DNA from 4 places in the Vibrio diazotrophicus genome. Region 1 is predicted to be linked to each of the others. Evidence: predicted binding sites of a transcription regulator. Region 1 holds the regulator's gene; each other region holds the start of a gene.
The links. Region 1 encodes PurR, which represses purine synthesis genes. Its sites were predicted from a motif close to TNANGNAAACGTTTNCNTNA; they were not measured.
Positions count from the first base shown of each region.

Region 2: AAGA51_RS11370 (uracil-xanthine permease family protein) is a predicted target of PurR. The motif match lies at 1,511-1,530, and genes of this name have one in related genera.
Region 3: purM (phosphoribosylformylglycinamidine cyclo-ligase) is a predicted target of PurR. The motif match lies at 1,418-1,437, and genes of this name have one in related genera.
Region 4: AAGA51_RS12360 (NupC/NupG family nucleoside CNT transporter) is a predicted target of PurR. The motif match lies at 1,199-1,218, and genes of this name have one in related genera.

Region 1 covers NZ_CP151842.1:2,029,049-2,032,230, forward strand. Annotated here, with positions in the region: gene torD (molecular chaperone TorD) at 16-663, shown strand; gene purR (HTH-type transcriptional repressor PurR) at 945-1,955, shown strand; cyclic di-GMP riboswitch class I at 2,130-2,228, shown strand; gene AAGA51_RS09260 (TfoX/Sxy family DNA transformation protein) at 2,342-2,929, shown strand; gene AAGA51_RS09265 (TVP38/TMEM64 family protein) at 3,107-3,182, shown strand, end outside.
Region 2 covers NZ_CP151842.1:2,481,456-2,484,637, reverse strand. Annotated here, with positions in the region: gene ybaK (Cys-tRNA(Pro) deacylase) at 1-145, shown strand, start outside; gene AAGA51_RS11370 (uracil-xanthine permease family protein) at 210-1,466, opposite strand; gene AAGA51_RS11365 (DUF2066 domain-containing protein) at 1,686-2,879, shown strand; gene AAGA51_RS11360 (DUF2069 domain-containing protein) at 2,984-3,182, opposite strand, start outside.
Region 3 covers NZ_CP151842.1:2,542,016-2,545,197, forward strand. Annotated here, with positions in the region: gene rluF (23S rRNA pseudouridine(2604) synthase RluF) at 1-616, shown strand, start outside; gene upp (uracil phosphoribosyltransferase) at 706-1,332, opposite strand; gene purM (phosphoribosylformylglycinamidine cyclo-ligase) at 1,499-2,539, shown strand; gene purN (phosphoribosylglycinamide formyltransferase) at 2,543-3,181, shown strand.
Region 4 covers NZ_CP151842.1:2,685,392-2,688,573, reverse strand. Annotated here, with positions in the region: gene AAGA51_RS12365 (BMP family lipoprotein) at 1-606, opposite strand, end outside; gene AAGA51_RS12360 (NupC/NupG family nucleoside CNT transporter) at 1,453-2,727, shown strand.

The DNA of each region.
Region 1 (3,182 bases):
AACCGGAACTAAGCGATGAAAGAAATTAAAGCATTCAATGACAAACGTGCTGAAATTTATTGGTGGCTTTCAGGTCTGTATACTCATGAGCTCACTACACAAGAGTTAGCACGTTATGATTCCCCAGAGATTCATAGCTTCTTAGCAGGTCTTGGTGAGAATGCGCATTTAGCAGAACCTAGCCAAACGTTCATTTCTGTCCTCGACCGGCTCCTCAAGCAACAGGATGCTCAAATTCAAATAGCCAACAGCTTTGATCATCTATTTTCAAAATGTGATGAAAATTCTGCACTACCCTATGCTTCACTCTATTTTGATAAATCTAAGCTTGTTGATATATCCCCAGCACAAGCGATTGCGGATCTGATGGAACAAAATGGCGTTCATGTACAGAAACAGGCAGATGAGTCTTATGATCATCTTTCTATCGAGTTGGATTTTCTTGGCCACCTAATTATCCGTTCGAATGAACTGGAAAAAGAGCCGCATATGGAGAAAGCACTTCAGTTTCAAGCAGACTATATCCGTAATCATTTACTGAGCTGGGTGCCAGAATTTTCTCTTCATTGCTCAAGTGTGGACAAATTAGGGTTTTATTCTTCAATCTCCGTATTATTAGTTGCTTTTCTACAACTTGATTTACATTACCTTACTGGCGACTGATTCTCGCCGACAGCTCATTTTAGGCAATGAATTGTGACTACCGTTGAGTTTGCGCTTATGATTTGTCGTTGCGAGCTAACCGTTTGCGGTTTAAACTCAACAGCAAAAATATGATTAATCATTATTTAAAACGCAAACCGCTGTTTCAAAGCGGTTTTTGTGTTTTAGTGACTTTAGGCTAGAAGCTTTTCAACTTCGCCGCTGCTGAATCCGGCCAGTAATCGGGTTTGTTTGACCTAATAAAATTTAGCTAAAATCAGCAGTCAAAACAGGACAAATCTATGGCTACGATTAAAGACGTTGCTCGCTTAGCAGGCGTATCAACCACAACCGTATCACACGTTATTAATAAAACTCGCTTTGTAGCAGAAGCAACTCAAGAGAAAGTTCTTGAAGCAGTAAAAGAGCTAAACTACGCACCAAGTGCGGTAGCACGTAGCTTGAAATGCAATACAACACGTACTATCGGTATGTTGGTTACTCAATCCACCAACCTATTCTTCTCTGAAGTTATCGACGGCGTAGAAAGCTACTGTTACCGACAAGGTTATACGCTAATTCTGTGTAACACGGGTGGTATTTACGAGAAGCAAAGAGACTACATTCGAATGCTGGCTGAAAAACGTGTCGATGGTATTCTGGTGATGTGTTCTGACTTCACTCCTGAACTATCAGAAATGCTTAATGCACATGCTGACATTCCAAAAGTTATTATGGACTGGGGTCCAGAAGCGTCTAAAGCCGACAAGATTATCGACAACTCTGAACTAGGTGGCTACTTAGCAACTAAGTACCTTATCGACAGAGGACACAAAGACATCGCTTGCCTCAGCGGCCATTTAAACAAACTGGCTTGCCAGGAACGAATCGCTGGTTTCCGTCGCGCGATGGGCGAAGCCAATCTAGAAGTAAATGATAACTGGATTCTAGAAGGCAACTTTGAGTGCGACACTGCCGTTTTAGCAGCCGATAAGATCATCGCAATGGATAAAATGCCAACCGCAGTGTTCTGTTTTAACGACACCATGGCGCTGGGTCTAATGTCGCGTCTGCAACAGAAAGGTGTTCGTGTACCTGACGATATTTCTGTCATTGGTTACGACAACATTGAATTGGCTGAGTACTTCTCACCACCACTGACAACTATCCACCAACCGAAACGTCGTGTGGGTAAAAACGCTTTCGAAATCCTGCTAGAACGCATTAAAGACAAAGAACACGAACGCCGTATCTTTGAAATGCATCCAGAAATCGTAGAACGCGATACAGTAAAAGATCTCACAAAAGAATAAGTTACACTTAATAGAGCCCTAGAACTTCCTAGGGCTTGCGAGAAGTCTCTCGCAAAATTTTTCGATTGTAATAAAAACAGTAAACATAAAGTTCACTTTCTGAACTAAAATCACATTTAGCGCACATAAATGTGATGCTAATTCAAGTTTTTGATTATTATTTTCAGTCTAGTGTCACGCACAGGGCAAACCATTTGAAAGGATGGGACGCAAAGCCTCCGGCCTAAACCAAACGATGTTCATTCATCACTGGTAGGTAGCGGGGTTGCCGATGGCAAAAATCTATACATGAGTTGACTATTGATTGACATACTTCATGTATTTTTTTGCTATTCTCTCGGACCTGAATTTGGTGGCGTATTAGTTAATACACCGAGACTAACAGCATGGATAAACCAGTACTAAAAGACTCAATGCGGCTTTTTGAGCAGCTAGGATGTGTGAAATCACGTTCTATGTTCGGAGGGTTCGGCATTTTCATCGACGACGCGATGTTCGCTCTAGTGGTTAACGACCGACTGCACATTCGCGCAGATGATCACTCCTCAAAAAATTTCCAGCAACAAGGATATGAACCTTACGTTTATAAGAAACGTGGTTTCCCTGTTGTTACAAAATATTTCGCTTTACCTGAAAATGCTTGGGAAACCCCAGAGCAGATTATTGAAGAGGCGAAACAGGCTTTAGAAGCAGCAAAGCAAGAACGTGAAACTCAAGCGAAAGCGAAACCCGATCGCCTTAAAGATCTGCCTAACATGCGTCTGGCTACAGAGCGTATGCTGAAAAAAGCAGGCATCGATTCTGTTGATATGCTTCAACAAAAAGGTGCACTCGCCGCGTTCAGAGCGGTACAAGAGACTCACAACACAACTGTTGGTTTAGAGTTACTTTGGGCATTAGAAGGTGCAATTGAAGGTAAACACTGGTCGGTGATTCCTCAATCTCGTCGTGACGAGTTAATGCAGAAGCTTTAAGTTAAAAACTTACCTTAAGTTTAAAAGCACTCTTTACGAGTGCTTTTTGTTTTTCAGCAGCTTTCTGTATTTAAGAAAAGTGAACCCAGATTGAAATTAAAAATCGACTTTCCCTTTCTTATTAACCATAGATGAAGGACATTTAATAATAATGAGCCGACTATTTTGGAGTAATTAATGAGTCGTAAACTGATACTGGGTTTAGTTTTAGTCGCTGTGGTTGTTTTTCTCGGTATTGAATTTAGCCAATATC
Region 2 (3,182 bases), 450 kb from region 1:
ACCGACTTTCATTCATCACAGTGCCACTGAGCTGGCAAGCATGTGTGTGAGTGCAGGGAAGAGAGGATTGGAGATTGAGCTAGCACCGCAAGATTTAGCGACATTAACGCGGGCGCAGTTTGTAGACTTATGTCTTGAAGCTTGAACTGTATTAAGCAATAAAATGGCCTCATCAAGAGGCCATTTTTACAGAGATAGTAACGTCTCTATTAAGAATTTTGTGTTTTCTCTTCCATTTGAGCGTTATCCACAACGTGGTTTTCGCCCAAATCTCTTGGTAGAAGAAGGTTTAGTAGGATAGCAACGATACCGCATAAGCTTACACCTTGTAGGCTGAAATCACCCACACCGAAAGCCATACCACCAATACCAAATACCAGTGTTACTGCCACAATCACTAGGTTACGTGATTTGTGCAGGTCAACGTGGTTTTTGATTAGCGTGTTTAGACCTACTGTTGCAATAGAACCGAACAGAAGAATCATGATGCCGCCCATTACAGGTACAGGGATAGTTTGTAGTAGAGCACCCAGTTTACCGACAAGAGCAAGTACGATCGCTGTTACTGCTGCCCAAGTCATGATCACTGGGTTGAATGCTTTAGTTAGCATTACTGCGCCAGTAACTTCAGAGTAAGTTGTGTTTGGTGGAGCACCTAGGAATGCTGCAAGCATTGTTGCCGCTCCGTCACCTGCGATAGTGCGGTGTAGTCCCGGCTTCTTAATATAGTCTTTGCCCGTTACGTTCGAAATTGCCAGCATGTCACCCACGTGCTCTACCGCAGGAGCAATCGCAACAGGGATCATGAATAGAATGGCGTTAATGTTGAACTCTGGGAAAGTGAAATTAGGCATTGCGAACCAAGCTGCTTCACGAACAGGAGTGAAGTCTACAACGCCAAAGAATAGAGACAGAGAGTAACCCGCAATAATGCCGCACACGATTGGGATTAGCTTAAAGTAACCTTTAGCAAATACACTAGCGACAATAGTAACAAGTAGAGATACACAAGAAATCCAAAGAGAAGCATCACCGTCAACCAGTTGGAATGCACCATCACCACTCTTACCTAGTGCCATGTTTACCGCTGCTGGGGCTAGACCAAGACCGATAACCATAATGACTGGGCCAACTACTACAGGTGGCAGAATTTTGTGGATGAACTCTACACCGCGAAGTTTAATGAAACTGCCAAGAATAATGTAAACAGCACCTGCTGCGACTAAGCCACCCATAGTTGCAGGAATACCCCATGTTTGAACACCAAACATGATAGGAGCAATAAAGGCAAAAGAAGAAGCGAGGAAGATAGGAACAGAACGACGGGTAATAATTTGGAAGAGTAATGTGCCGGCACCAGCACCGAATAAAGCAACGTTAGGATCGAGTCCCGTCAGCAGCGGAACCAGCACTAACGCCCCAAATGCAACAAACAGCATCTGAGTGCCCAAAATGGCATTTTTCATGGTATTTTCCCTGTAGCTAAACAAAATTCGCGGGATTCTATCACTTTTGCAAACGTTTGCCATTTAAACTAGATCAATTTTTGTTACTTTTGTCATTTACATTCGGCGAGCCAAAGTAAAAGTTTGGAAACTTTTATCACCAGTGGCGAGCACTCACCTTGCCCCATAAACGATAGTTGCTTATCATCAACTTTCAGAAACTTAGAACGTAGGAACAATATGCGCTATTTAGCTTTTTTGCTGATGGGATTAACGTCTCTCCCAGCTTCTGCACTCACCACGGTTAATCTGTACAAAACAGAAGTCGTTATTGATCAGACACAAGAAGGTGCAGATGCCAAAGCTCGATCGCTGGGTATGCAAAACGTTATTGTTCGCGCCACGGGCGATAAAGATGCCGTAAACAATGAAGTAGTTCAAAAGGCGTTAAGTAAATATAACCAATATCTAAACCAGTTTAGTTATGGTCAGACAAACGATGTCTCTACGATAACCATGCAGTTCAGCGCGCCGCAAATTCGTTCTCTGATTACTCAAGCTCAGTTGCCATTCTGGCCTGAAAATCGCGCTAACCTTTTAGTTTGGCTGGTGGAAGAGACCCCATACGAACGTGTGATCAGTTGGGAACATTCTGACTCTAAGATTCTAAAACAGTTGAAAGAGGAATCCTTGGCGAGAGGGTTGCCTATCACTGTCCCGGTTGGTGATTTTGATGACATTACAGGGTTAGAAATTTCTGATCTGTGGGGTGGTTTCATTAAACCTATCAGCCTAGCAAGTGATCGTTACCCAACAGATGCAGTATTAGTAGTTAAAGCGCAAGGCAACGATTTGCGTTGGACACTGTATGACCAAAATGCTTACAACATGCTTCAGTCACAGAAAGCGCCAATGACAGGAAGAGCATCTGGCAGTGCCGCAGCGGCAGAGATGATTGATCAAATTAGTGACTACTACGCAAAGAAAAACTCCGTACTGATTGGTTCTGAGTCTTCACAAACCGTATTAGCATCATTTGATTCAATTAAAAATGCTGAAGACTTTTTCTCATTAGAAAAACGCTTAAAAGCGTTAAGCTCAGTGGCTTCACTCGATATTCTTAAAATCCAAGGTCAAGAAGTGGTGTTCAATGTTCACTTGCTGGCGACTGAAGAGGATTTCGAGCAAGAAGTACTGCGTATTGCCCAAGTTCAAAAGGCTCCAGAGCTAGAAGTTCCGCAACCTTTACCTGTGGAACCGTCAGTTGAACAAGCAAACTCAGTTCAAGAGCCACAAGACCAAGCTATTGATACGACTGAGCCTGCGGTTGTGAACCCTGTTGATAGCAGCGAGCCTACTCAACAAGGTGATATGTCGGTTGTGACAGAGCCTGTTTCAATGGAGAAAACTTTGCGTTTTACTTGGTTAGATTAATCTGTCCGATTAAGTATCGAAAGGCAAGATAGACGCAAATAAATATAAGAAGCCCCTGTTGCTCATCACAACAGGGGCTTTCTTTTTGCTCTTTAAAGTCTTTGCTACTCTTGGTCGAATCGTTGTTTCTCTTGTTTTTCAACGACAGAAAGTTTGGTCAATTTCAGCCCTAACTCTTTACCACGATGTCTTGCGTACAAAACGTTGCCCATAAATGCTGAGAAAGTGAGGAACAGTTCGACAGCTGCCAGCCAGCGTTCGCCATCGTCGACATACAAAATGGTGAAAGCATGTAAGAAATAC
Region 3 (3,182 bases), 510 kb from region 1:
GGATTTTATTAAGCAGATGTCTACTGGTGTCAGAATTCTCGATACGGTGACCTTGCCATGTAAAGTGGAAATGGAGACCAAGTTTTCATTTCGTATTGTTCTGACTCAAGGTCTCAACCGTCAAATTCGTCGTATGTGTGAAGCCCTAGGGTATGAAGTATTTAAACTGCGCCGTGTGCGTATTATGAATATTTCTTTGGATGGTATTCCAAACGGAAAATGGCGCTATCTGACTGACGCTGAAGTAGCAGAGATTCTGGCGATGTGTGAGGATTCTACGGGTACTGAAGAAGCATCAAAAGTTGACGCAAAAGGGCACAATATCCGTAAAGCGACAGATGCGAAACTGTTCGATAGCCGAGAAGAAAACCGAGAATCAAAAGCTCGCAGAAACCAGAGCTCGAGTTCTTCTAAAGACAAAACTTATCAAGGTCACAATGCTGATACCTTCCGCCATGCGCCAAACTCAAAGAAAGGCAAAGCAAGAAGTGACAGCCAAGGCAGAGCTCAGCAAGGTAAACCTCAACATAGCAAACCAAATCAGCAAAGTGTGAGAGGCAATAATAAGCCGTCAAACACACCTAGAGTCGGTGGAACCTTAGGTTTGAAGAAGTAAGAAGTTCAATAAAAACAGAAAAGACAAAAACAGAAAAGGGAGCCTAAGCTCCCTTTTCTGTTCAGTAACCTAATTTTCAATAACTTAAGTTACTTAGTACCAAAAATCTTATCGCCAGCGTCACCAAGACCCGGAACGATGTAACCTTTGTCATTCAATTTTTCATCAATCGCCGCAGTGTAAAGCTCAACATCTGGGTGAGCTTTTTCTAGCGCTTCAATACCTTCTGGTGCAGCAACTAGAACCAATACCTTGATTTGGTTACAGCCTTTCTCTTTTAACAGATCGATAGTTGCGATCATTGAACCGCCAGTAGCCAGCATTGGGTCAACAACTAGCGCGATACGCTCTTCAATGTTTGAAGCAAGTTTGTTGAAGTATGGTACTGGCTCTAGAGTTTCTTCATCACGGTAAATACCTACAACACTGATACGAGCGCTTGGGATATGCTCTAGAACGCCATCCATCATGCCTAAGCCAGCACGTAGGATTGGAACTACCGTCACTTTTTTACCTTTAATTTGGTCAACCGCTACAGGACCGTTCCAACCATTAATGGTCACTTTCTCAGTTTCAAAGTCTGCAGTTGCTTCGTAAGTTAATAGACTACCGACTTCCGTCGCTAACTCACGAAAACGCTTAGTGCTGATATCACCTTCTCTCATCAAGCCTAGTTTATGTTTAACAAGAGGGTGTTTAACTTCAACAACTTTCATTTCCATCTCCGGCACAATTTAAATAAACCTCGGGATTATACACCTATTTTTTCAACTTTACCGACCAAAAATCGCGATAAAAAACTGACGCAAACGTTTTCCTTTTTGTTTTAAGCCCTGTAGAATAGCGCCGTTTTCATATCCAATTAGACCGAGGAACTTCCCCGTGAGCGGTAACAAGACTTCACTTAGCTACAAAGATGCTGGCGTAGATATCGATGCAGGCAATGCACTTGTTGAACGAATTAAAGGTGCTGTAAAGCGTACTCGTCGCCCTGAGGTAATGGGTGGCATTGGTGGCTTTGGTGCATTGTGCGAGCTTCCAACCAAATACAAACAACCTGTACTTGTTTCTGGTACAGATGGTGTTGGTACCAAACTTCGTCTTGCTTTGGATATGAAAAAGCACGACACCATTGGTATCGACTTAGTGGCTATGTGTGTAAACGACCTGATTGTACAAGGTGCTGAACCACTGTTTTTCCTAGATTACTATGCAACAGGTAAGCTAGACGTAGACACAGCAGCGGACGTTGTTTCTGGCATTGCTGATGGCTGTGTTCAAGCTGGCTGTGCTCTAATCGGTGGTGAAACTGCTGAAATGCCAGGAATGTATGAAGGCGAAGATTACGACGTAGCGGGTTTTTGTGTCGGCGTAGTAGAAAAAGAAAACATCATCGACGGTACTAAAGTTGCTGCGGGTAATGCCCTGATTGCTGTGGGTTCTAGTGGTCCACACTCAAACGGTTACTCTCTAGTTCGTAAAATCCTAGAAGTTTCTGCTGCAGACAAAAATGAACTTCTTGAAGGTAAAACGATTGGTGAACACCTTCTTGAGCCTACTAAGATTTACATCAAGTCAGGTCTTAAACTGATTGCAGAACACGACATTCACGCTATTTCTCACATCACTGGCGGCGGCTTCTGGGAAAACATCCCTCGCGTACTTCCTGAAGGTACCAAAGCAGTTATTGATGGTAAGAGCTGGGAATGGCCTGCAATCTTCAAATGGCTACAAGAGAAAGGCAACGTAGATACTCACGAGATGTACCGTACATTTAACTGTGGTGTTGGTCTAATCATTGCCCTTCCACAAGATCAAGCTGAAGCCGCTGTTAACCTTCTAAAAGCTGAAGGCGAAAACGCATGGGTTATCGGTGAAATTGCAGCAGCTCAAGCTGGTGAAGAGCAAGTAGAGATCAATTAATCCATGAAGAGTATTGTTGTTTTAATTTCAGGAAATGGTACCAATTTACAAGCGATCATCGATGCTTGTGAGTCAAGCATTAGTGAAGGCAGAGTAACGGCTGTTTTTTCGAATAAAGCAACTGCTTATGGCTTAGAGCGAGCTAAAAAAGCAGGTGCAGCGGCAGTATTTGTCGATCCAAAAGAGTATGAGACTCGTGATGCTTACGACCATGCGCTGATGGAGCAAATTGATGAATATAAGCCTGACCTTATAATTTTAGCGGGCTATATGCGTATTCTGAGTAGTGAATTTGTACGTCACTACTTAGGACGTATGATCAATATTCACCCTTCACTGTTACCTAAGTACCCAGGTCTGAATACTTACCAGCGTGCTATCCACGCGGGTGATGAAGAACATGGCACCAGTGTTCATTTTGTGACAGAACAACTCGATGGCGGCCCTGTCATTCTGCAAGCGAAAGTACCTATCTTCGATGAAGATACTGTTGAAACGCTAACAGACCGAGTTCAAACTCAGGAATACCGAATCTACCCTCTGGTAACACAATGGTTCGTTGAAGGCAGACTTGAGATGATTGAAGGTAAAGCGTTTTTAGACGGCGAACCTTTAGGTATGCACGGTTATGCTAGCGAATAAA
Region 4 (3,182 bases), 660 kb from region 1:
AGATTTCGCAAGCTCAGAGCCTTTTGCAGGGTCAGCAAACGCTGCTGGCGTTGAACCTGTCATGTTTTGTAGAACAGTGATGCTTGGGTTGGTGTATTTAGCACCTTGCTCATAACCACATTGGAATTTACGGATAAGAGGGATATCCATACCGCCAACGAAGCCAACTACGCCTGATTTTGACGCTTTCGCAGCAAGTGCACCCACTAGGAATGAACCTTCGTGTTCTTTAAATACGATTGATTGAACGTTTGGTTTATCAACAACTGAGTCAAGAATTGTGAAGTGAATGTCTGGGAACTCAGTTGCTACTTTTTCTACAGCTGACGCCATATTAAAGCCTACTGCAACAATTGGGCTAAAACCGCGGCTTGCTAAACGACGAAGACCTTGTTCACGTTGCGCCTCATTTTGAGGTTCAAATTCGCGAACTTCAGTACCTTCCGCAGCCATCACTTTTACACCATTTTGATATACCGCTTCGTTGAACGATTTATCGAATTTACCCGCTGTATCATAAATTACGGCTGGTTTTGCTTCTGCGAAAACGTGAAATGACGAAACCGCTAAAGCAAGTGCTGAGATTTTTATAATAGATTTTTTCACTGTTATATACCTATGTTGCAATACCACTGTACTAGACGAGAGACTGCTGACCTTTAACAAAAGTCCAACAAACCCAAAAACAAAATATCAATAGTTTGAATGAATTATTGGTGAGCTAGTTTGATCGTGTATAAGTTTATCGTTTGCGCTGCAAAAAAAAGTCGAATACCTCACACCAAATCACATTTTTTTGTGAAGGAAGAAACTAATTCGCCATAAATGTATGTTTATTTGTTAATTCCTAGCGTTTACAAGAAATTAGGTTCACCAAATGTGTGATTTGAATCACCAAATTAGTGCAAAATGACGATTTGATTGCTTTGCTATTCGTTGTTTTCATAGCGTCTAGCTGACTAAGCAAATGGTAAGCCAACTTATTGGGGATATGTATGGATGAATCTTGTTCTAATTTTCTCGGTGTTGAATGTGCGTTTGAATACAAATTTGTAGTGTGGTTGAGTGAAAAATGTAACATTCGAGTGTGATGAAACGCTCATGTTTTGGTTTGAAATAAAATCAGTGTTTGTCGTTGACTTGGGTGATAAATGCCAAGAATGTGTCGTTAAAATTCGAAAATTTGTCTTCTTCTTTTATGAGCAAACGGTTGCAGCATTTTATGGAATGTAGGCTACAATTTGTTGGCTACATGTTGCTGATAAGGTTAAAACCCCTCTGTTTTGGGGTTTTATTGTGACTTGCTTCTTGTTTTTGAATGTAATGTTGAGTCATTGCCTAAAAATGCGTGATGCATATATTACTTTTTGCTGTGAGAGATGCGTATAATCGCACCCCGAAAACAACCCAATGTTTAACACGCCAAATTAAACTATAAGGAAGCCATAAACTATGAGTACGTTTATGAGCCTAGTCGGTATGTTGGTTTTACTTGCAATCGCAGTACTACTTTCAAACAACCGCAAAGCTATTAACTTAAGAACCGTGGGTGGCGCATTCGCTATCCAATTTGCACTAGGTGCATTTGTACTTTATGTCCCATGGGGCCGCGATCTACTTGCTGGTTTCTCAAACGGGGTATCTAACGTTATTAACTACGGTAATGACGGTACTTCTTTCCTATTCGGTGGTCTTGTTTCTGACAAGATGTTCGAAGTATTCGGTGGCGGCGGTTTCATCTTCGCTTTCCGTGTTCTTCCAACACTGATTTTCTTCTCTGCACTAATCTCGGTTCTTTACTACCTAGGCATCATGCAATGGGTAATTAAGATTCTAGGTGGTGGTCTGCAGAAAGCTCTAGGCACATCTCGCGCAGAATCTATGTCTGCAGCAGCTAACATTTTCGTTGGTCAAACTGAGGCTCCACTTGTTGTTCGCCCATTTGTTCCAAAAATGACTCAATCTGAGCTGTTCGCAGTAATGTGTGGTGGTTTGGCTTCGGTTGCTGGTGGTGTACTTGCGGGTTACGCATCAATGGGTGTTCCACTAGAGTACCTAGTTGCAGCGTCATTCATGGCGGCACCAGGTGGTCTACTGTTCGCTAAGATCCTTTTCCCTGAAGTTGATCAACCACAAGAGAACATTGAAGATGCTCTTGAAGGCGGCGACGACAAACCAGCTAACGTTATCGACGCAGCAGCGGGCGGTGCAGCAGCAGGTCTACAACTTGCTCTGAACGTTGGTGCAATGCTAATCGCATTCATCGGTCTGATCGCACTTATTAACGGTATCCTAGGCGGTCTAGGTGGTTGGTTCGGTATGCCTGAACTAACTCTAGAACTTCTTCTAGGTTGGATCTTCGCTCCTCTAGCATTCGTAATCGGTGTGCCATGGGAAGAAGCAACAATTGCAGGTTCATTCATCGGTCAGAAGACTGTTGTAAACGAATTCGTTGCTTACCTAAACTTCGTACCATACGTGGGTGAAAACGCTCAAGTAGTTGCAGCAACTGGTCAATTGATGTCTGAGAAGACTCAAGCAATCATCTCATTCGCTCTATGTGGCTTCGCGAACCTATCTTCTATCGCGATTCTGCTAGGTGGTCTAGGTGGTCTAGCTCCGACTCGTCGTCACGATATCGCTCGTATGGGTATCAAAGCAGTTATTGCTGGTACGCTATCTAACTTGATGGCTGCAACAATTGCTGGCTTCTTTATCTCTTTCTAATTTGATTTAGAGAACGATATATAGACGCCGTTTAATCTCACCCCGTAGCAAGAATATTGCTGCGGGGTGTTTTTGCTTTTCAGGGCATGACAAAGAGTGATTTTTTGTAATGGATTGCATTGAAAAGCCTTGTGTCTCAAGGATGTCAGAAATTGACCATTTTTGAGATACAAACCGTTTGCTCTTCGAATGGGACTACAGTTTTGTGATAAATATCTATACTGTATTCACTTGCCGAAGGAAGTAAGCGAATATCAAAACGACGTAGTGAAGCCAATTGGATAGGCTAACCACCACGGCGTTTTTGAAAGGCAGCTAATGTCTAAAACAGATCATGTTTAAAACTGACACTGCCTGAAACTGAAACTGTAAGACACCGCAATCACAGATTGTTGTGCCATAGACCCAAATGGGTACTGTGCGGTGACAAGGATAGCAATTGGTGAGCAGTAAAC